DNA from 2 places in the Ferrovibrio sp. GW821-FHT12D07 genome. Region 2 is predicted to be linked to the other one. Evidence: predicted binding sites of a transcription regulator. Region 2 holds the regulator's gene; the other holds the start of a gene.

Region 1 (11,798 bases), on a different contig from region 2:
TCGAGGTGATCACCTGGCGGCAGCTCAAGCTGCATGACAAGCCGGTGCTGGTGCTCAACACCGAGGACTACTGGCATCCGCTGATGGCCCTGATCGAAACCGTCATCGAGCGCGGTTTCGCCCGCCGCACTGCCACCACGCTGTATACCGTGGTGGACGACGCCGAGGCGGTGATCACCGCCCTGCTGGCCGAACCGGCGCCCGAGCACGCGACCCGCACCAGCAAGATCTGAGGCTTTCCGGCTGTCATCCGGCCGGTGGGTAACCGGCTGGCCGGATTTGACCTTTTCTCGCCCCGCCTAGAGTTTAAATCCACCCGGCCGCGCGCCTCCCGGCCCTTTGCCGGGCCGGCCGGCTTTGCTAGGGTCCGGGCCATTACACACATTCTGTAAACCGTGACTGTGGAGGGGCCCTTTAATGGCAAAGATCAAGGTCAAGAATCCGGTCGTCGAGCTCGACGGCGACGAGATGACCCGCATCATCTGGAAGTTCATCAAGGAAAAGCTGATCCTGCCGTACCTGGATGTGGACCTGCTCTACTATGATCTCGGCGTCGAATACCGCGACCAGACCAACGATCAGGTCACCATCGACTCTGCCCATGCGATCCTGAAGCACGGCGTCGGCGTCAAGTGCGCAACCATCACGCCGGACGAGCAGCGCGTGACCGAGTTCAAGCTGAAGGAAATGTGGAAGTCGCCCAACGGCACCATCCGCAACATCCTCGGCGGCACGATCTTCCGCGAGCCGATCATCTGCAAGAACGTGCCGCGCCTGGTGCCGCACTGGAACGATCCGATCGTTGTCGGCCGTCATGCCTTCGGCGACCAGTATCGCGCCACCGACTTCCGCTTCCCCGGCAAGGGCAAGCTGTCGGTCAAGTTCGTCGGCGAGGACGGCACCGTCATCGAGAAGGACGTGTTCAGCGCCCCCAGCTCGGGCGTGGCCATGGCCATGTACAACCTGGATGACTCGATCCGCGATTTCGCCCGCGCCAGCATGAACTACTCGCTGGTCCGCGGCTGGCCGCTGTACCTGTCGACCAAGAACACGATCCTCAAGGCCTATGACGGCCGCTTCAAGGACCTGTTCGAAGAGACCTACGAGAAAGAGTTCGCGGCCAAGTTCAAGGCCGCCGGCATCACCTACGAACACCGCCTGATCGACGACATGGTGGCTTGCGCCATCAAGTGGTCGGGCAAGTTCGTCTGGGCCTGCAAGAACTACGACGGCGACGTGCAGTCCGACGTGGTGGCGCAGGGCTTCGGCTCGCTCGGTCTGATGACCAGCGTGCTGATGACCCCGGATGGCAAGGTGGTGGAAGCCGAAGCCGCCCATGGCACGGTGACGCGTCACTATCGCGAACACCAGGCCGGTCGTGAGACCTCGACCAATCCGATCGCCTCGATCTTCGCCTGGACGCGCGGCCTGATGCATCGCGCCAAGCTGGACAGCAACGCCGATCTGGACAAGTTCGCCCACACGCTGGAGAAGGTTTGCATCTCCACCGTGGAAGCCGGCTTCATGACCAAGGATCTGGCGATGCTGGTGTCGAAGGATCAGCCCTGGCTGACCACCCAGAAGTTCCTGGACAAGATCGACGAGAACCTGAAGAAGGCGCTGGCTTAAGCCTTCGTCTTTTTCCCGACGACACGACGGCGGGTGGCCTTTGGCTTCCCGCCGTTTTTCTTTTCAAGGCCGGCGAGCATGCCGCGCAGGCCTGCTATGCCGTCGCCCACCACGTCGAAAAAGGCACGGACGCGCGCCGTGCGGCGCAGGTCGGCATGGGTGACGATCCATAATTCGCGATCCAGCGCGGGTATGGGACCAGGCGCCAGGCGAACAAGATCGGGCTCGGGATCTCCGAGATAGCAAGGCAGCACAGCAACGCCGATGCCGGCCTTTGCGGCGACGAGCTGGTTGATCAGGCTGCTGGTGCGGTAAACGATGCTGTCATCGGCATTGTGCTTCTGCAGCCATTCGGCGGTATTGATACCCGTCACGCCGGCTTCCCAGCCAATCAGCGGATAGCGGTCGAGGCGCAGGTCACGCAGAGGCGGCAGTTTTGCGGCAAGCCGGCGTTCGGCATAGACTGACCAGGCGATATCGGCCAGCTTGCGGCCATAGAGATCGCCTTCGCGCGGACGCATGACCCGCAAGGCAATATCAGCCTCACGCCGCGACAGGCTGAGCACGCGATTATCGATCACCAGTTCTACCGTGATGCCGGGATGGGCTTCACGAAAACGCGCGATCTGCCCGGTCAGGACCCGGAAAGCCAGCGTCTCTGATGCGGTGACCCGCAGGCGGCCGGTCAGGCGGTGATCGCGGCCGGCAATCTCGCGGTCCAGCGCAGCCGCCTCGGTCTCGATCCGCTCGGCTGCCGTCGTCATGCGCTCGCCGGCCACGGTCGGTGCATAAATCCCGCCTGGCAGGCGCTCGAACAGACGCACGCCGGCGGCGTCTTCCAGCGCGTTGAGCCGGCGGAATGCCGTTGAATGATTGATCTTCAGCACGGCCGCCGCACCGGTCAGCGTGGTTGCACGGCTGATCGCCAGCACGAGGCGCAGGTCATTCCAATCGTCCATGCCGCAGGATAGTCACTGTTTGCATTTTTGCAAGCCTGACTTCTGGAAGTGCTGATGGATTTGCAAGGTGGTGGACAATAGCTTGGCGCCATCCCCCCTGCCCTGGAGATTCCGATGACCGATTTCACCTCTTCCGCCGCCCGCGAGTACGGCATTACGCTGCTACGCATCGCCCTGGGCATCATGTTCCTGGCCCACGGCCTGCTGCTGAAGGTGTTCGTCTTCGGCATGGCCGGCACTGCGGCCTTCTTCGAAAGCATCGGCTTTCCTGCCTGGCTCGCCTATGCCACCGTGACGGCCGAAACCCTGGGCGGCGTGCTGCTGCTCGCTGGCATCCAGACCCGGCTGGCAGCCCTGGCGCTGACCCCGATCCTGGTCGGCGCCTGGTATGTCCATGCCGGCAACGGCTGGGTTTTCTCGGCGGTGAATGGCGGCTGGGAATATCCGGCTTACCTGCTCGTCCTCTGCATCGCGCAAGCCTTGCTCGGCAGCGGCACGCTGACTGTTCGCAGCATCCGGACAGCCTGAGGAAGCACGCCATGCCACAGCTGGAACTGGTCAGCCATGCGCTCTGCCCCTATGTGCAGCGCGCCGTCATTGCACTGACGGAGAAGCGGGCCGCCTTCACCCGCACGGTCATCGACCTTGCCGACAAGCCGGACTGGTTCAGAGCAATCTCGCCGCTTGGCAAGGTGCCGCTGCTGCGGGTCAATGATGCGGTGCTGTTCGAGTCCGCCGCGATCTGCGACTACCTTGACGAGACGCTGGGACCGAGCCTGCATCCGGCAGACCCAATCGTGCGGGCGCAGCATCGCGCCTGGATCGAGTTCGCATCCACACTGCTCAACGATATCGGTGGGCTTTACTCGGCCGCGGACGAGCCGGCTTTCGACACGAAGAGCCGCGCGATCGAGGAAAAATTCCAGCGGCTGGAAACCGAGCTCGGCCGGCAGGGCGGGCCGTATTTCTCCGGCGCGGCCTTCTCGCTGGTCGACGCCGCCTTCGGTCCGGCTTTCCGCTACTTCGATGTCTTCGAGCGCTTCATCGACCTTGGCGTCTTCGCCGACAAGCCGCGCTTACGTGCCTGGCGACGGGCTTTGGCCGAACGGCCGAGCGTGGCAAATGCCGTGGCATCCGACTACCCGACCCGGCTGGACGCCTTCCTGCGGGCGCGCAACTCGCACATGTCGCGGCTGATGCCGACGACCGCTTAAGCCGCCTTGCTGATCTCGGCTGCGATGGCGTCCAGCGCCTTCTCGGCGCCAGCGGCATCGGCGCCGCCGCCCTGCGCGAAGTCAGGCCGGCCGCCACCGCCCTGGCCACCGATCAGCGGCGTGGCGATCTTCACCAGATCGGCGGCATTGATCTTGGCCGTAAGGTCGGCGCTGACGCCCACCACCACCGAGACCTTGCCGTCGGCGACCGAGGTCAGCGCGACGACGCCGGAACCGATTTCCTTCTTCATCGCATCGACCATGCCGCGCAGATCCTTGGCCGGCACGCCATCGAGCGAGCGGGCGGCGAATTTCACGCCGTTGAGGTCCTTCACCTGCGGGCCGCCGCTGCCGCCACCGGTGGCAAGCTGCTTGCGCAGTTCGGACAACTCGCGCTCCAGCTTGCGCTTCTCATCCAGTAGCGCGGTCAGACGCTGCGGTACGTCCCTGGGCTGTGCCTTCAGCGCATCGGCGGCTGCCTGCAGGGTGCTTTCCTGTTCGGCGAAATAGCTGCGCGCGGCTTCACCGGTCAGCGCCTCGATACGGCGCACACCAGCCGCCACCGCGGCTTCGTTGATGATCTTGAACAGGCCGATATCGCCGGTGCGCTTCACATGCGTGCCGCCGCAGAGCTCGGTCGAGTAATCCTTGCCGTCGTCCAGCTTGCCCATCGAGAGCACGCGCACTTCATCGCCGTACTTCTCGCCGAACAGCGCCATGGCTCCGGCGGCAATCGCCTCGTCCGGCGTCATCAGACGCGTGGTCACCGCGTCATTCTGGCGGATCATGCCGTTGACCTCGGCCTCGACGGTCGAGACTTCCTCGGCGCTCAGCGACTTCGGGTGGCTGATGTCGAAGCGGAAACGATCCGGCGCAACCAGCGAGCCCTTCTGGGTGACATGGTCACCCAGCTTGCGGCGCAATGCTGCATGCAGCAGATGCGTGGCGGAATGGTTCGACGCAATGGCGCCACGGCGCGTGGCATCCACGGTGAGGATCGCCATGTCGCCGACCTTCACGGTGCCTTCAACCACCTTGCCCTGATGGGCATGCAGCAGGCCGAGCTTCTTCTGCGTGTCAGCCACCTGCACCTTGGCGCCGCCGGCCGTCACGATGATGCCGGCATCGCCCATCTGGCCGCCGGACTCGCCATAGAACGGCGTCTGGTTCAGCACAATGGCGACATCAGTGCCGGCCTTCGCTTCATCGGCCGGCTGGCCGTTGACGACGATGGCGTCGATGCGACCTTCAGCCGACTGGGTGTCGTAACCGAGGAATTCGGTCGCGCCCTTGTCTTCCTTGATCTCAAACCAGACCTTCTCGGTCGCGGCTTCGCCCGAACCGGCCCAGGCCTTGCGGGCCTCGGCCTTCTGCGCGGCCATCGCGGTCTGGAAACCATCGGTATCAACAGTGATGCCGCGCGGACGCAGCGCGTCCTGGGTCAGATCGAGCGGGAAGCCGAAGGTGTCGTAAAGCTTGAAGGCGGTCTCGCCCGCCAACACGCCGCCCTTCGACATGGTCGCCGTCGCTTCATCGAGCAGCTTGAGGCCGCGATCCAGCGTCTGCTTGAAGCGGGTTTCCTCCAGCTTCAGCGTCTCGGCGATCAGCGCCTCGGCGCGGCCGAGTTCGGGATAGGCGCGGCCCATCTCGCCCACCAGCGCGGGCACCAGCTGGTGCATCAGCGGTTCCTTGCAGCCCATCAGCTGGGCATGGCGCATGGCGCGGCGCATGATGCGGCGGAGCACGTAACCGCGGCCCTCGTTCGACGGCAGCACGCCATCGGCGATCAGGAAGCAGGACGAGCGCAGGTGATCGGCGACCACGCGGTGGCTGATCTTGTGCTCGCCATCCGGATCGGTATGCGACGCATCGGCCGAAGCCTCGATCAGCGCCCGCATCAGGTCGATGTCGTAATTGTCGTGCTTGCCCTGCATCACGGCGGTGATGCGCTCCAGGCCCATGCCGGTGTCGATGGAGGGCTTGGGCAGCGAGATGCGCTGCTCCTTCGTCACCTGCTCGAACTGCATGAAGACGAGATTCCATATCTCGATATAGCGGTCGCCATCGGCATCCGGGGTGCCCGGCGGACCGCCGAAGACCTTGTCGCCGTGGTCGTAGAAGATTTCCGAGCAGGGACCGCAGGGGCCGGTATCGCCCATGGCCCAGAAGTTATCCGACGTGGCGATGCGCACGATGCGGCTTTCCGGCACACCGATCTTCTTCCAGATGTCAAAAGCCTGGTCGTCGTCGTGATAGACGGTGACCCAGAGCTTTTCCTTCGGCAGGCCGTATTCGCCGGTGATCAGGTTCCAGGCGAGCGGGATCGCGTCATCCTTGAAGTAATCGCCGAACGAGAAGTTGCCGAGCATCTCGAAGAAGGTGTGATGCCGGGCGGTATAGCCCACGTTGTCGAGGTCGTTATGCTTGCCGCCGGCGCGCACGCATTTCTGCGAGGTGGTGGCGCGGGTATAGGGGCGCTTTTCCTGGCCGGTGAAGACATTCTTGAACTGTACCATGCCCGCGTTGGTGAACATCAGCGTCGGGTCATTGCGCGGCACCAGCGGCGAGGAATCGACTACGCTGTGCCCGTTCTTGGCAAAGTAGTCGAGGAAGCCCTGACGGACATCGCTGGCGGAACTCATGGTCTTCATACCCCTGGTCGGCGGCGCTCCGGGGCATCCGGATCGCCATAAAAAGCTGGCCCGATTGTCATGAGCCGGACCGGGTCCGGCAAGAGACCTGTCTTAACTTCCCGCCCTGCCCCTGTCCAGCCAAGGACAGCCCGGTTAAGTCCCTGACCGGATAGGGAATTGACCGCAAGCCCAGCGGCTTTCCTTGCCGCCTTATTCGTCCTTATCGGATGCTTATCCGTCGTTATTCGCCCCTTATCCATCCTTATTCGATGCTTATTCGCGCTTATTTGGGGCTTATCCGTCTTTAGCGCAACTCTAAGCCATTGATCTAAAAAGGTTTAGCCTCAACCAGCATGTAGGGCGCCGGCCGCCCGGTTCAAGCCGGACATCGCACTGCCTCCCAGACAAAAAGAAACCCCGGCAGCGAGGTCCGCTGCCGGGGTTTTGCCCATGGAGGAGAATAACTCAGGCGCCGTGGTTTACCGGCGTTGAGCGGGGGCGAAACTTATTCTGCGTCTTCGGTCTCCGCGGCGCTGTCAGCACCCGCGTCGATGGCAGCCGCCACCAGACCGGTATTGGCCTTGATCGCGGCTTCAATGCGCGCTGCGACCTCGGGGTTTTCCTTGAGGAACTGGCGGGCGGACTCACGGCCCTGGCCGATGCGCTGGCTGTCGAAGGAGAGCCACGAGCCCGACTTCTCGACCACATTGGCCTTCACGCCCAGATCGATCAGTTCGCCGGTCTTGGAGACGCCCTCGCCATACATGATGTCGAAGTCGACCACCTTGAACGGGGGCGCAACCTTGTTCTTCACCACCTTCACGCGGGTCTGGTTGCCCACGACCTCGTCGCGCACCTTGATCGCACCGATGCGGCGGATGTCGAGGCGGACGGAAGCGTAGAACTTCAGCGCGTTGCCGCCGGTGGTGGTTTCCGGGCTGCCGAACATCACGCCGATCTTCATGCGGATCTGGTTGATGAAGATGACCATGCAATTCGACTTGGAAATCGAGGCGGTCAGCTTGCGCAGCGCCTGGCTCATCAGGCGGGCCTGCAGGCCGACATGGGTGTCGCCCATCTCGCCTTCCAGTTCGGCCTGCGGCACGAGGGCGGCGACCGAGTCGATGACCAGCACGTCGATGGCGCCCGAACGCACCAGGGTGTCGGCGATTTCGAGCGCCTGCTCACCGGTGTCGGGCTGCGAGATCAGCAGCTCTTCGATATTGACGCCCAGCTTGCGGGCATAGGACGGGTCGAGCGCATGCTCGGCGTCGACGAAGGCGCAGGTGCCGCCCTTCTTCTGGGCCTCAGCCACAACGTGGAGAGCGATGGTGGTCTTGCCCGAGCTTTCCGGACCGTAGACCTCGATGATGCGGCCCTTGGGCAGGCCACCGATGCCAAGCGCGATGTCCAGGCCCAGCGAACCGGTGGAGATCGATTCGATCTCCATGCTCTGGCGCTGGCCGAGCTTCATCACCGAGCCCTTGCCGAAATTGCGCTCGATCTGCGAGAGCGCAGCTTCCAGAGCCTTACCCTTATCCATGTTCTCTTTTTCCACGACGCGAAGTGAGGGGGACGACATTCGGGGGCATCCTTTCATGGGGGGTGGTGAATTGCAATTATACGCCTTCTTGACCCCATATGTTCTCATATCGTTGCTGTTGTCCAGCAAAAAATGCAGCGCCCCGTATGTCCATGATTTTGCTGGTATATTCTACTGATGTTCTCATGAGAGCGCCGCGATGTTCGCAGGCGTTCAGGCCGGTCAGTCCGGCGAGCGATTCCCGAAGGGGACGACCGTATCCATCACTTCCTTCACCTTTCCGGCCAGCTGGCTGAGCGAAAACGGCTTGGGGAGGAAGTTCACATGGGGCGATTTCGCCAAATTCGAGCGTAAACTGTCTTCAGCATAACCAGAGATAAACAGGATCTTGAGCTGCGGGCGGCGGCTGCGGAGCTGCGCGGCCAGAGTCGGGCCGTCCAGACCGGGCATCACCACATCCGAGATCAGCAGCTCGACACGCTCGAGCTGTTCCGCCGGCAGGGCCAGCGCCTGGTCGCCCGATGCGGCCTCGATGACGGTGTAGCCCTTGTTGCGCAGGGCACGGGCGGCAAACGCACGCACGGCGTCCTCGTCTTCCACCAGCAGCACCAGGCCCTGGCCTGTCAGGTCGCGCGTATCGACGCGGCCTTCTTCGCCGCGGCTGGCGCTGATCTCTTCGCCGGTGGCGCGATGACGCGGCAGATACAGACGGAAGCAGGCGCCCTCGCCCGGCGCGCTTTCCACATGGATGAAGCCGCCGGTCTGCTTGATGATGCCATAGACGGTGGACAGGCCCAGCCCGGTGCCGGCGCCGACCGCCTTGGTAGTGAAGAAGGGATCGAAAATCTTCACCATATGCTCGGGCGCGATGCCGTGGCCGCTGTCAGTCACTTCAATCAGCACGTAATCGCCCGGCGGAATGGTTTCGGTGCCCAGCTGCGTTGCCGTCTCCACCTGATGGTTCAGGGTCCGCACGCGCAACTCGCCGCCCTCGACCATCGCATCGCGGGCATTCACCGCCAGATTGATAATCACCTGTTCGAGCTGCCCCTGGTCGACCTTGACCAGGCCGAGATCGCGGCCATGCACCAGCTTCAGCGTGATGGTTTCGCCGATCAGGCGGCCGATCAGGTTGCGCAGGTCAGCCAGCACGTCGGTCACGTCGAGAATCTTGGGCACCAGAGTCTGCTGGCGCGAGAAGGCGAGCAGCTGGCGCACCAGGTTGGCGGCGCGGCTGGCATTCTGCTTGATCTGCATCACGTCGGCGAAAGACTGGTCGCCCGGCTGGTGCCGCTGCAGCAGCAGGTCGCAGAAGCCGATCATCGCGGTGAGCAGGTTGTTGAAGTCATGCGCGATGCCGCCGGCCAGCTGGCCCACCGCCTGCATCTTCTGGCTCTGGTGGAACTGAGTCTGCAGGTTGCGCTGCTCGGTCGTATCGACCAGATAGACCAGCTGCGCCGACTGGCCGTCCTCGCGTTCGGCGGAGGATGCGGCAAACACTTCAACGACGCGTTCACGCGGACCGGCCAGATGCACTTCGAGCGGACGGCCGAAAATCTCGCCGCGCCGCAGCGCAATCAGATGGCGGGTCAGCACCAGCGCATCTTCCTCGCGCACCAGCGCCGCCAGACGCTGGCCCAGCCAGTCGTCGCGGCCACAGAGCATGGCGAAGGCGGCATTGGCTTCACGGATGGTGCCGGCGCCATCCAGCACAAGGATGCCGATCGGCGCCTGGTCGAAGAAGCGCCGGAACTCGGCCTCGACCGGGCGCAAGGTGCCGCGCTGGCGCAGCTCCAGCCCCAGATCATGCACGACGGCGCTGTAGCGCAGCGGCATGCCGTCGGTATCGGCGATGCCGCTCTGGCTGACGCTGACCAGCCGGAAGCCGCCGGCACCGGCCGTGGCCGCGCTTTCGCCGCCGGCGTTATCCAGCGGCTTCAGCTTGGCCTCGCCGCCGAGCCAGTCGGGCGTCATCGTCTCGTTCTCGCGGCCTTCGCCGTGATAGAGCACGTCGGACAGCAGCAGGTCGCTGCCGACCAGCTGTTCCGGCAGCACGCCAAGCCAGGCCGCAAAGGTGCGATTGGCAAACAGGAAACGGCCATCGGGTGCGGCGGAATACAGCCCGACCGGCGCATTGTCGATGAAGGCGGCCAGTTCATCGCGCTGCTGCCGCACGGCCACGAGCGCTGCCGCAGAATCTGCCACCTCCTGGATGTCCCAGATCACCCAGTTGCGGCGACCGGGCGCCTGCATGGCAGTGACGCGCAGCGACAGCATGCCATCGCCGACATGAATCTGGAAATCCTCCTGCACCGCGCGGCCCAGCGGCAGCAGCGTGCGCAGCCGCGCGATGGTTTCGGCATTGCCGATCTCCGCGCCCAGCAGCAGGTCGGGCGTGGTGCCGCCATCCTGCCGCAACCGCGCCGCCAGCACGCGATAGGCCGTGTTGGCCGCCAACAGGTCGTGGCCGCGCGTGATGACGCGGGCAAAGGGGCTGGCCTCGGCCAGCAGCCAGGCCGCGCGTCGCCGCGGCGTGTCGATCAGGGAGGCGAAGGACAATGCCATGCTTATTGAGCCATCACTCGATCGTCTCGACCTTGGGCTCGTATTTCGCGTCGAGCCCGTCCTTCAGACGCATGACGTAGGAGATGACTTCCGCCACGGCGCGGAAGTGATCGACCGGAATCGGATGATCCAGCTCGGTCTTGAACAGGGCGCGCGCCAGCGGCGGGTTCTCGACGATCGGCACCTTGTTCTCGGTGGCGATCTCGCGGATGCGCTTGGCGATCAGGTCCGATCCCTTGGCCACCACCATCGGGGCATCGGTGGTGTCGGGATCGTATTTCAGCGCGACGGCATAATGGGTCGGGTTGGTGACCACCACGCTGGCCTCGGGCACCGCCGCCATCATGCGGCCGCGCACGCGCTGCATGCGTAACTGGCGCAGTTTGGCCTTGATCAGCGGATCGCCTTCGCTTTCCTTGTGCTCCTCCTTCACCTCCTGCTTGGTCATGCGCATCTGCTTCATGAAGGTGTATTTCTGGTAGAGGAAGTCGGCGATGGCGATGACGAACATGATGCAGAGCAGCACGCCGATCAGCTTGGTGACGATCTTCATGCACAGCGGCAGGATGACGTTCAGATCGAGGTCGATCAGCGTCTCCAGCTCGTCCAGCTCGGGCGCAAGAACGCCGAAGAGGATCGCGCCGATCACCACAATCTTGACCAGATTCTTGACGAACTCGACCAGGGAATTGACCGAGATCAACCGCTTCAGACCCGCCATCGGCGACAGTTTGGCGAAATCGGGCTTCAGCTTCTCGAAGCTGATCTGGATCGGATTCTGCAGCACGTTGGAAGCGATGCTGCCAACGGCGAAGAGGCCCAGGATGGGCGCCATCATCGCCGTGATATCCATCATCAGGTCGAGCGCCATCTTCGTCAGGTGGCTGGGATCGAACTGGATCAGGTGCGGCCGTTCGAAGAAGACAACGGTGGCATCCCGCACGCCGACGACCAGGCCCTCGGTCATCATCCAGAGAATGATGCAGGCCGCCATGAAGGAGAACCAGTAACCGATTTCCTGCGACTTCGCGACGTTGCCCTGCTGGGCGGCTTCGCTCAGTCGCTTACTGGATGGGTCTTCGGTTTTGGATTCTGGGTCAGCGTCTTCCGACATGCCCTTCCTCCTAGCGCGGCACGAGGAACTGCGACATGTGTCCCTCGAAATACGCTGTGAATGACAGACCGATGGCGGTCAGGGAAAGCCCGAGCACCACGAGCGACATGGCAATCTGCGGCGATTGCATGATGGCGAAAA
Region 2 (11,798 bases):
AGCACGTCGAAGATCGGCGGCGACACGGTGCGGCCGGTCAGTGCCGCACGCAGCGGCTGCGCCAGCTGGCCCAGCTTGACCTGCTGGGTTTCGCTCAAGGCACGGATCGTGGCTTCGGTCGTGGCGGCCGTCCAGTCGGCCACATCCTTCAGCGCGTCGATCATGGTCTTCAGCCGCGCCCTGGCGGCATCGTCCAGATGCTTCTTCGCCGCTTCATCGGGCTGGATCGGACGGGCGACAAACAGGAACTGCAGCGCCTCGGTGATCTCGTTCAGGTCCTTGGCGCGCTCTTTCACGGCCGGCAGGATGGTCTTGATCTGTACGGCTTCGGCCTGGTTCGGTGCGCGGCCGATCTTCTTCTCGATAAAGGGCAGGGTAGCCTGCAGCAGCTCGTCATCCGCCGTGTGACGGATGTAGTGGCCGTTCAGGTTGTTCAGCTTGACGAAGTCGAAGCGTGCCGGCGAGCGGCCGACATGATCGAGGCCGAACCATTCGATGGCCTGCTGGGTCGAGATGATCTCGTCGTCGCCATGGCCCCAGCCCAGGCGCAGCAGGTAGTTGCGCATCGCCGCCGGCAGGTAGCCCATATCGGCATAGGCCTCGGTGCCCAGTGCGCCATGACGCTTGGACAGCTTGGCGCCATCCGCGCCATGGATCAGCGGGATATGCGCGAAGTCCGGGACGGCGAAGCCGGCAGCCAGATAGAGCTGGCTCTGGCGCGCCGCATTGGTCAGGTGATCGTCGCCGCGAATGATATGCGTGACGCCCATGTCGTGATCGTCGACGACGACCGAGAGATTGTAAGTCGGCGTGCCGTCGGACCGCAGGATGATCAGGTCATCAAGCTGCTCGTTCTGGAATGTCACGTCGCCCTGCACGTGGTCCTTGATGATCGTCGCGCCCTCGCGCGGCGCCTTGAAGCGTACCACCGGCTTCACGCCGGCCGGAGCATCTTTGGGATCACGATCGCGCCAGCGGCCGTCATAGCGGATCGGCCGGCCCTCGGCCTTGGCCTTGTTGCGCATCTCGTCCAGCTCTTCGGGCGAGCAGTAGCAGTGATAGGCCTTGCCCTCGGCCAGCAGCTTGTGCGCCACCTCGGCATGGCGGTTCATGCGTGCGAACTGCATCACCGGCTCGCCGTCCCAGTCCAGCCCCAGCCACTTCAGACCCTGGAAGATCTTCTGCACGGCATCCTCGGTGGAGCGCTCGCGGTCGGTATCCTCGATGCGCAGCAGGAAGGTGCCGCCGTGATGGCGCGAGAACAGCCAGTTGAACAGCGCCGTGCGGGCACCGCCGATATGCAGGTAGCCGGTCGGTGAGGGGGCGAAGCGGGTAACGACTTTGGTCATTGGGCAATCCGGACAAGCAAAGAAAGCAGGGTTTTAGCATACGGGTGCAGGCGGGCAAGCCGCGTTCCCGATTTGCACGGATTGGCGACCCCAGGGCAGGTATGCAGATTTTCCGCCATGGCCCGCCTGGTGCAACCGCTTTCCTGGCATCGTCTTACATCGGCGCTTGCTGCAGGTCTTGCGGCGAGCTGGACAAATCTGCGCGATTTCAATGTCGTCGCAACCCTGCTGGCCGAGCGCGAACGCTGGTTTCTCTGGCTGCCGGCATTGCTGGGCGGTGGCATAGCGACGTATTTCCTGCTGCCGGTCGAACCGTCGCTGCTGCCGTTGCGGCTCGGTGTCGCAGCCCTTGGCCTGGCGCTGCTGCTGTTTGCCCGTCATGCGCTCTGGCGACTGCCGCTGGTTGTGGTGCTGGCCGTTGTCGCTGGCCTGTGGCTGGCGGCCGAGCGCAGCGCCTCGGTCGCGGCACCGGTGCTGCAGCGGATGACCGGCGCCGTCTGGCTGGAAGGCCGCATCCTGGAAGTCGAGCCGCGCGATGCCGGGCATCGCTTGCTGCTGGACCGTCTATCCTTCGGCGGGCTGGCCGAGCCAGAGACGCCGCAGCGCGTGCGCATCACGCTCAATCGCGATGGCAGCGTGCTGTGGCCGGGCGACCGCATCCGCCTGCGCGTCATGCTGTTGCCGCCGCCGGAGCCCGCCATGCCCGGTGCCTTCGATTTCGCGCGCTATGCCTGGTTCCGCCAGATCGGCGCGGTCGGTTATGCGATCAGCACGCCGGAGCCTTTGCCGACAACCGAGCCCGATGGCTGGCGCGATGCGGCACTGCTGTCGCTGAGCGCCTTGCGGCAGGACTGGACGCGACGGATCGCGGCGCAGACCGAAGGTGCGGGTGGCGCCATCGCGGCGGCGCTGATGACCGGCGTGCGGGGCCCGATCCCCGACGATGTGGATGCGGCGTTTCGCGATTCCGGGCTGGCGCATATCCTGTCGATCTCCGGTCTGCATCTTACACTGGTCGCCGGCTTGCTGTTCTTCCTGCTGCGCGCGGCCCTGGCGCTCAGTCCGCGACTGGCACTGGCCTATCCGATCAAGAAATGGGCGGCGGTGGCGGCGCTGCTGGGGGCCGCCGCCTATACGCTGCTGTCGGGTGCGGCACTGCCGACCCTGCGTGCGCTGGTGATGATCGCGCTGGCACTGATCGCCGTGATGCTGGATCGCCGCGCCATCACGTTGCGCGCCGTAGCCTGGGCGGCGTTGCTGCTGCTGGTGCTGTGGCCGGATAGTCTGCTCGATCCGGGTTTCCAGATGTCGTTTGCGGCCGTGACGGCGCTGGTGGCGGCGTTCGAACTGCTGTCACCCGGCCTGACGCGCTGGCGGCAGAATGCAGGTCCGGTGCAGGTCGCGCTGCTCTGGCTGCTGGGTACGATGGCAGCAAGTTTTGTCGCCGGTCTGGGGTCGTCCTTCTTCGCAGCCTATCACTTCAACCGCGTGGCCGATTACGCGCTGATCGCCAATCTGCTCTCGGCGCCGCTGGTCGATTTCCTGATCATGCCGCTGATCGTGCTGGCCTTCATGCTGATGCCGTTCGGATTGGAAGCGCTGGCGCTGACACCGATGGTCTGGTGCATCGATCTGTTGATCCTGCTGGCGCGCTGGGTGGCGGGCTGGCCCGATGCGGTCGGCGTGGTGCCGGCGATGCCGCTCTGGGGTCTGGCTGCGATTGCATGCGGCGGCCTGTGGCTCTGTTTGTGGCAGCAGCGCTGGCGATGGTTCGGCATCCTCGGCCTGTTGATCGGTACGCTGTCGCCCTGGACTCTCACGCCGCCCGACATGCTGGTCAGCGGTGATGGCCGGCTGATCGCCGCGCGTGCTGCAGATGCCCGCTATTATCTGACATCGACGCCGCCACGTGGCTTTGCCGCCGAGACCTGGTGGGAACGGCTGGGTGCGCCGCCGCTCTATCCGTGGCCCACCCTGCGGCGCAACGATACCGAAGGCAAAACCGGCGCCGATGGCTCGTTGCGCTGCGATCCGGACGGCTGCTCCTGGCGACGTGACGGTTTCCTGATTGCCCTGCCGCGCCAGCCAAAGGCGATCACGGAAGACTGTCGCCATGCCGATGCGGTGATCGCCACCCAGATGCCGATCCGCTACCGCTGCCCGGCCGCGAAAATCGTGATCGACCGCAACGACCTGTGGCGCGGGGGCGCTCATGCCCTGTTCCTGGACGCGGAAAACCGGGCTATCCGCACGATCACCGTGGCGCAGACGCGCGGCCACCGGCCCTGGGTGGTGCCCAAGGGCCATGCGCCGGAGCGGGGCGAGTAACGCGCGCTGTGAATTTTTATCCGGTTGCGGAACGTGGCGCGGAATTTGCCGTTCGACTCCCGCTGCCGGTCTCGGAAGCCGCCCAACACAGAAGCGGAGACGCATCGATGATCACGATTCTTGCAATCATGACGTTGGTTCTGGTGCTCACCCTGCCGGTCTGGCCCTACAGCAGGCGATGGAGCGCGGTGCCCTGCGCACTGGTGCTGTTCATCATGGCCACTTTCGTCGCCTTCATGCTGGCGGGCCGCATCGTCGCCTGATTTTCGGAACCCTTCCTGCGTGCCCGGGTTGTCCGTGTACACAGAGGAGAACAACATGACCAATATCAAAGAATCGCGAATTCTGATTATCGCGACCGATGGCTTCGAACAGTCGGAACTCACCATGCCGCGCAATCACCTGAAGCAGGCCGGTGCCACAGTCGATGTGGCCTCGCCGACCGGCAAGGCGATCCGGGGCTGGGACAAGAAAGACTGGGGTGAGATGGTGGATGTCGATCTCAAGATTGCCGATGTCCAACCGGACCATTATGACGCGCTGGTCATCCCCGGCGGTCAGATCAACCCTGACAAGCTGCGCGTCGATGGCGATGCCATGAGTGTCGTGAAACGCTTCGTAGCGGATAACAAGGTCGTCGCCGCGATCTGCCACGGTCCCTGGCTGCTGATCGAGGCCGATGCGGTGCGCGGCCGCAACGTCACATCCTACATATCCATCAGGACCGACATGAGCAATGCCGGGGGGAAATGGGTCGACAAGGAGGTTGTGGTGGACAAGGGCATCATCACCAGCCGTTCGCCGGATGATCTGAACGCTTTCGTTGGCAAGATCATTGAGGAAGTGCAGGAGAGCAAGCATCAGCGCGCCGCCTGATCCTTGAACTTCGGCCAATAAAAAACGGGGCGCCTGAAGCGCCCCGTTTTGCATCCGTAGAGTTGAAGCTCAGTAGCGGCGCAGCAGGCCGACCAGGCGGCCCTGTACCTTGACCCGGTCGGGGCCAAAGATGCGGGTCTCGTAAGCCGGGTTGGCGGCTTCCAGTGCCACCGAGTTGCCCTTGCGGCGCAGACGCTTCAGCGTCACTTCCTGATCGTCGACCAGCGCAACCACGACGGTGCCGTTTTCGGCATTGTCGCTGCGCTGGATGATGACGGTGTCGCCATCCATGATGCCGGCATCGACCATCGAGTCACCGGCGACTTCCAGGGCGTAATGCTCGCCATTGCCCAGCAGGCCGATCGGCACATCGATCTGCGTGCTGAGATCGCGCAGGGCCTCGATCGGCGTACCAGCGGCGATACGGCCGTAGAGCGGCAGGGTGACGATGTCGCGGGCGTTGTAGGGATTGACGTTGACCGGTGTGCCGGGCATCGGGCCGTTGCCGGCGCCGCCTTCGATGGCCCGCGGCATCAGGCGGTTGCGCGGTGCGGCGCTGCGGGCAGACGCAGTGGCACCGACGCCGCCGCCACGGACCGGTACGGCCGAGTCGGGCAGGCGCAGGACTTCCAGGGCGCGGGCGCGATGGGCCAGCCGGCGGATGAAGCCGCGTTCCTCCAGGCCGGTCACCAGACGGTGAATGCCGGACTTGGATTTCAGCTTCATGGCCTCCTTCATTTCCTCGAAGGAGGGGGATACGCCGGAATTCTCCAGCTTGTCGTGAATAAAGAGCAGCAGGTCGTGCTGTTTCCGGGTCAGCATGGTTAGCCTCCTCGATTATATGTCCCAGGTAGTCGCCGGATCAGTGGGGACAGCCGGCGGCAAACCAGAACGAACATGAAACCCACGAAATGTTCTAATGAGGTTCTGTATTCGGGTCAAGTATTTTTCCACAGGCTAGAACCTACATCTAGGGGTGGGAACGAATGGGGCCTCCCATAGGTTGAGTGATCCGTAGGCAGTGCACCTCCTCACTCTCACCCTTTACGGCGATGGTTTGAGTGGGAAATATGGTCTGTAACTAGAAGGCCAGAGGCGGCCGCTAAGCCAGACACCAGAACGGGGTCTGCGGGGGAGGGGTTATGGGTATCCGTCAGAAGTTGAATCTCGCGATCGGTGTGCTTGCCGCACTGACCCTGCTGTCGAATGTGATCGGCGGTCTGTTCTTCAACCGCGTCGAAAGCAGCTACGCCGGGATCACCAGCACCAACCTGCCCGCCGTGATCACCGCGCTCGAGTTGTCGGGCACCAGCGCCGACCTTGCCGCCGGTGCGCCGGTGCTGGCCAATGCCAGCAGCGATGCCGAGCGCGAGAGCGCATTGGCCTCGCTGAAGGCCAAGCAGGAAAAGCTGAAGCAGGCGGTGGAGACGGTGAAGGCTTCCGCGCCCGAGGATCAGGCGGAGCGGATTGCCGAGATCGGCCGTTCGGTCGATGTGCTCAACACCATGGTTGCGCAGATCAACCGGTCGGTGAATGCGCGTCTGGGTTACATCAAGCAGCGCGAAGACGTGCAGACCAGGATGAGCGCCGACAACATCACGTTCCAGGCGCTGATGCAGCCTGCGCTCGATCGCGCTATCTATGAACTGCGCCAGCCCAATGCGAAGTCGGAAGCCGCCGATGCAGCCAACGCGCTGATCGCTGCCGGCAATGCCGTGAACCAGTTGATTGCCGTGATGGCAGTGGCCGCGCAGGCTCCGAACAATGCCGAACTCGACAAGCTGTTCGCCGAATTCGTCAAGCTGAACAGCCGCGCACTTGAAGAACTCGACTGGGCCAGCAAGCGCTTCGATGTGGTTGAACTGCAGAACACCACCACCAAGCTGCTGGGCTATGGCCAGGGTTCGGAAAGCATCTTCCAGGTCCGGCGTGGCGAAATCCGTACCATCAATACGGCGGGTCTGGCGCTGACGCAGTCGCGCGATGCCGCGACGCAGTTGGGCGGTCAGGTGGAAGCACTGGTGAGTGCCGCCACGGCCGCTGCCGATACCGCCTCCAAGAAGGCCGAAGGCCAGGCAATGACAGCGCAGCTCGTGCTGGTGGTGATCACCGTGATCGGCCTGGGCTGCGCGTTGCTGATCGGTCTGCTGTTCACCGGCCCGCAGATTGCCGCGCCGATTGCGCGCATGACCGAGGTGACGCGCCGGCTGGCCGAGCGCGACTGGTCGGTCGAACTGAAGGAAACCGGCCGATCCGACGAGATCGGCGAGATGGCGCGCGCTGTCGAGGTGCTGAAGACCAACGGGCAGGAAAACGAACGGCTGCAGCGTGAGGTCGAAACCGGACGTGAAGCCTTTGAGGCCGAACGCAAGGCGCAGGAGCAGCTGCTGGAAGAGGCGATCGGCCAGATCGTGTCCTCGGCCACCGCCGGCGACCTGACCCGACGCATCGATGCCGAAGCGCTGCAGGGCGTGATGCGTCGTCTGGGCCTGGGCATGAACAACCTGCTCTCTACGGTCGACAAGGCGCTGCGCGATCTTGGCAGCATGCTGGGCGCGCTGGCGGAAGGCGATCTGACGCATCGCATCGCGGGTGGCCATCAGGGCACCTTCGAGCAGTTGGCCAATGACGCCAACACGCTGGCGGGCCGGCTGGCTGATATCGTCGGCAAGCTGTCGCAGACGGCAGGCAACGTGCGCGACGCCTCGGCCGAGATTTCGGTCGGCAGCAACGATCTGGCCCAGCGCACCGAGCAGCAGGCTGCCAGCCTGCAGCGCACGGCCGCGTCAATGGAGCAGATCACTGCTACCGTGCGGCACAATGCCGACAATGCGCGGCAGGCGAGCCAGCTGGCCGCCACGGCGCGTGACACGGCGGATCGCGGCGGTGGTGTCGTGGGCCGCGCGGTCAGTGCCATGGGTGAGATCGAGGATAGCGCCCGCAAGATCGTCGATATCGTGTCGCTGATCGACGAGATCGCGTTCCAGACCAACCTGCTCGCCCTCAATGCCAGCGTTGAAGCGGCGAGAGCCGGTGAAGCGGGCAAGGGCTTTGCCGTCGTGGCGCAGGAAGTGCGCGCGCTGGCGCAGCGCTCGGCCGATGCCTCGAAGGAGATCAAGACGCTGATCGCCGCATCGAACAGCCAGGTCAAATCGGGCGCGGCGCTGGTCAACGAGGCAGGCGCCAGCCTGACCGGCATTGTCGACGCCGTGAAGCGCGTGGCCGGCATCATCGAGGAAATCTCGATCGCCAGTCAGGAACAGGCATCAGGTCTGGACGAGATCAATGATTCCGTCACGCAGATGGACGAGATGACCCAGCGCAACGGCGCCCTGGTCGAGGAGACCACGGCCTCGGCGCAGTCGCTGGCCAATCAGGCGCGCGAACTCGCCACCTCGATCACCTTCTTCCGTCTGGCCCAGGCTGCCATCGCCACGGAAGAGCCGGCCACGGAAGAGCCGGATGATCAGGGCGAGGTCGCCAAGGCAGCGGAATAGACCGCCGCCGCATCGGCCGAGAAGCAGCAGAAGATCACGCGCCCGGGTGTCGCTTTGCCCTGTAGCCAGGTGCGCACCTCGCGCACCGCGATGGCGGTGGCCCTGTCCATCGGATAGCCGTAGATGCCGGTCGAGATCGCCGGGAAGGCGATGCTCTGCAGATTGTAATCGGCCGCCAGCGCCAGGCTGTTGCGATAGCAGCGCGCGAGCAGTTCCGCTTCGTTGCGGTTGCCGCCATGCCAGACCGGTCCGACCGTGTGGATGACATGGCGCGCCGGCAGGTTATAGCCGGCCGTGATGCGCGCCTCGCCGGTGGGGCAGCCGCCGATGGCGCGGCATTCATCCAGCAACCCCGGGCCGGCCGCACGATGGATCGCACCATCGACGCCGCCACCGCCCCGCAGGCTTTCATTGGCGGCGTTCACAATGGCATCGGCGGCGACCCTGGTGATGTCGCCGGAAATCACTTCGATTCGACCGGACATAATCGGAGTTTAACGTCTCTGCGAGTCGTCGGGCAGGGGTGTCTTTACGCTTCTATAACCATGTTGAAATCACAATGGCGGCAACGCGTTGCACGCCGCCCTTGCCGTGTCCGCCGCAATCCTTTACCCGGGTCAGATGAGCGATCCTGCCGCCGCCCTCAAACTGAAGACGCGCCGCGCCGCCACCGCGCAGTCTGCCGCCGGTGCCTATGGTGCCATGCAGGCCCGCAGCGTGCCCGGCCAACAGATGCCCGCGTCTCCTGCTGCTGTCGCTCCCAAAGATAAAAGCCGTGGTTTTCTGGCGATCAATTGGCCGCTGATGATCGCTGCCGCAGCCCTGCTGGGCGGTGGTGTGGTCATGGGCATGGCTGTCGGCAGCGCACCGCGCCCGCAGCCTGTCGCTGTCGCGGCGCTGCAGACCCAGCCGGACCAGGCGCCGATCAGCATCGCGCCGACCACACCGGCACAGATTCGTACCGAGCAGAGCGGTGGCTGGCGTCCGATTTCAGAACTGGCCCAGCAGGCTGCCCAGCAGCCTGTCCTGCCGCCCATGCCGTTGCCCGCGCCGGAACCGGTTGTCGCAGCTGCCCCACCGCCGGCCCCTGTTGTCGATGTCGCTGAACCCGTTGTCGCGGCAAAGCCCGAACCTCAGGCTGAAGCCGTCGCGCTGCCTGTTGCCGTGACACCACCTGCGCCTGTCGTGGCTGCCGCGCCGGTGACCGCAAAGAAGACTCCGGAAAAGCCGGCTACGGCTGTGGCCAAGGACAAGCCCGTGCAGCTCACGGCTGCGCCGGTCGTGCCGCCGTCGGTGACGCCGCGCGCCGCTGGCGAAGGCCCGGCCTGGCGCGCCCGCGCCGTTGCACCGCCGGCCACGGCCAAGCCGCCCTTCGTCGCCTTCCTGATCGATGACGCCGGTCTCGACCGTCGCGGCACCCAGCGCGCCATTGCTCTCAAGCATCCTGTGACGCTGTCCTTTATGAGTTACGCCAACGACCTGTCGGAGCAGAGCGCCGCCGCCCGGGCCGCCGGCCATGAAGTGATGCTGCATCTGCCGATGGAGCCGCTGGACGCCAAGCGCAACAATCCGGGCCCGAATGCGCTGTATGTCGGTCTGGATGAGGCCGAGCTGCAGCGTCGTCTGAACTGGCATCTGGACCGCTTCAGCGACTATGTCGGCGTCAACAATCACATGGGCAGCCGCTTCACCGCCAATGCGGCCGGCATGAATGTGGTTCTGAATGAAATCAGCCGCCGCCAGGTCTTCTGGCTCGACAGCCTGTCGGGCCCGAGTTCCGCCGGTCCGGCGCTGGCGCGTCAGCGCGGCCTGGATGCCACCGAGCGCGACCTGTTCCTGGATGACGAACGTTCGCCCGGCATCGGTCACGAGCTGGCTGCGATGGAACGTGTTGCCAAGGCGCGTGGGGATGTCATCGCTATCGGCCATCCGCATGGCGCGACGCTGACGGCCATCGAGACCTGGATGGCTACCGCGAAAGAGCGCGGCTTCAGCCTGGTGCCGGTGAGCACCGTCCTGCTGCGTCGTCAACAGCAAGAACGCTGATCTTCCCTAGTTGACGGTTTTGATGAAGCGGTAGGCGCGGCCGGGCATGATCTTGCCCTTTTCGATGCGGATCGCGGCATCGAGCTGGTCGACGCAATGCAGGTAGCCGGAGGCGCAATTGCGCAGATAGCCGTCTGCGTGGTTGAAGCGGCCGGTTTTGGTCAGCACGAAATCAGTCTCACCGGTTTCCACCGTGAACAGGAAGCTGCCGCCGGGCTTGAGCGCCAGTGCCGTCAGGCGGAACAGGTCGGTCACTTCACCGACATAGATCAAGGTATCGGCACAGATCACTGCATCGAGACTGGCCTGCGCCTGCATCCGCAGCGCGGCATGGACTTCAAGATGCTCCAGCCGATCGTAGATGCCACGGCGCTGGGCCTGCTCCAGCATTTTCGGCGCGAGGTCGACGCCATGCAGCTGTGTGGCATAGGGGCGGAAAGGGACGCCGCTCAGACCGGTGCCGCAGCCCAGATCAAGGATGCTGCGGCTGCCATCAGCCAGCCAGCCGGCGCGCTCCGCCAGTTGATGCAGCATGCCCGGGCCCTGATAGCCGAGCCGCAGCAGATGATTGTCGAACTGGGCTGCATAGGTGTTGAACAGCCAGGTCACATAGGCATCGGGTGCATGTTGGGACGTATGACCGCTGAGGGAGTCGAGCAGGTGGCGCACCACGCCTGAATTGGGAGATAGCGCTTGGGCGTGGCGCAGACTGACGACGGCATCGTCGCTACGGTCCAGATCAATCTGGGTCAGCGCCAGGCCAAGCCAGGACATCGGACGGGCATTGTTATCGGCCACGGCCCGGCTGAAGCAGGCTTCTGCTTCGGCATGCCGGCCGGCATCGCGGGCGATAATGCCGCGTTGTTCCCAGCTTAATGACTCAAGGGTCTGATCGTGTTGCATCACGATAGCTAACCCCGGAGGGTGAGAGTTGGCCACCGAATTAGTTGGATTTATTTACCCGGGCGTTTACACCCTGATAACCATACCCGCCGCGTACGGATCAGTCGGCGCTGCCCGTGATTTTCTGCAGCGTGGCGGCATCATAATTTTCGCCAATCGACATGGCGCAAATCCGTGAAATATGAGTCAGCGGTAGTCCGCTTTCCTTGGCCCAGATGTTGAACTGCGTCTGGATGTTCTTCCAGTCGCGCTTTGAACTGCCCTTTTCGGTCAGCGCCACGCCGGCATCGCGCAGGCACAGCAGCACGTCGCGCGAGACGATGAAGCTGTCACGGCCCAGGAAGCGGATCAGGTACTGGCCCGTATTGCCGCCGAGCCGCGCGCCGCGTTTGCCCAGGAAATCCATCAAGCCAAGCTGATCATCCATCGGCCATGATGCCAGCAGCTTGCCGAAGCTGCCGTATTCGGCAGCGATCTCCATGATGAAATGCGCATTGTCACGCACGCTGCGGATTTTCTGCGGGTTGCGCACGATGCGCTTGTCGCTGGCCAGTTTTTCCCAGAACTCATCGGGCTTGTGCGCCAGCTTGCGCGGCTCAAATCCCTGGAAGGCGGCCTCGAAGCCGTCCCATTTGTTCTCGATCACGCTCCAGACGAAACCGGCGGAGAAGACGCGCTTGGCCATCTCGGCCAGTGCACGATCGTCTTTCAGTTTTGCGAGCTGCTTCTGGTCGGGAATCTTGGGCAGCAGTTTTTTGAGAGCTGCCGCACCTTTACGCTTTTCCGCGCGGGCCCGGAT

Evidence for each region. The regulator LexA, encoded in region 2, represses DNA repair genes until DNA is damaged. The targets are predictions, from matches to a motif close to ATGTTCTANTTTGGTTC.
Region 1: the regulator LexA is predicted to act here: its motif matches at 8,145-8,161, upstream of recA (recombinase RecA).

The regions. Positions count from the first base shown of each region.
Region 1 is NZ_JBXAQN010000002.1:228,609-240,406, forward strand. Features, by position in the region: gene AC1RRE_RS12920 (LOG family protein) at 1-233, shown strand, start outside; gene AC1RRE_RS12925 (NADP-dependent isocitrate dehydrogenase) at 418-1,629, shown strand; gene AC1RRE_RS12930 (LysR family transcriptional regulator) at 1,626-2,588, opposite strand; gene AC1RRE_RS12935 (DoxX family protein) at 2,703-3,116, shown strand; gene AC1RRE_RS12940 (glutathione S-transferase family protein) at 3,128-3,802, shown strand; gene alaS (alanine--tRNA ligase) at 3,799-6,444, opposite strand; gene recA (recombinase RecA) at 6,941-8,017, opposite strand; gene AC1RRE_RS12955 (PAS domain-containing hybrid sensor histidine kinase/response regulator) at 8,201-10,543, opposite strand; gene flhB (flagellar biosynthesis protein FlhB) at 10,557-11,657, opposite strand; gene AC1RRE_RS12965 (flagellar biosynthetic protein FliR) at 11,668-11,798, opposite strand, start outside.
Region 2 is NZ_JBXAQN010000001.1:2,036,901-2,048,698, forward strand. Features, by position in the region: gene gltX (glutamate--tRNA ligase) at 1-1,349, opposite strand, end outside; gene AC1RRE_RS10135 (ComEC/Rec2 family competence protein) at 1,467-3,677, shown strand; gene AC1RRE_RS10140 (DUF3309 family protein) at 3,785-3,940, shown strand; gene AC1RRE_RS10145 (type 1 glutamine amidotransferase domain-containing protein) at 3,996-4,553, shown strand; gene lexA (transcriptional repressor LexA) at 4,623-5,375, opposite strand; gene AC1RRE_RS10155 (methyl-accepting chemotaxis protein) at 5,696-8,050, shown strand; gene AC1RRE_RS10160 (O-acetyl-ADP-ribose deacetylase) at 8,020-8,535, opposite strand; gene AC1RRE_RS10165 (divergent polysaccharide deacetylase family protein) at 8,672-10,096, shown strand; gene AC1RRE_RS10170 (class I SAM-dependent DNA methyltransferase) at 10,103-10,999, opposite strand; gene AC1RRE_RS10175 (DNA-3-methyladenine glycosylase I) at 11,100-11,798, opposite strand, start outside.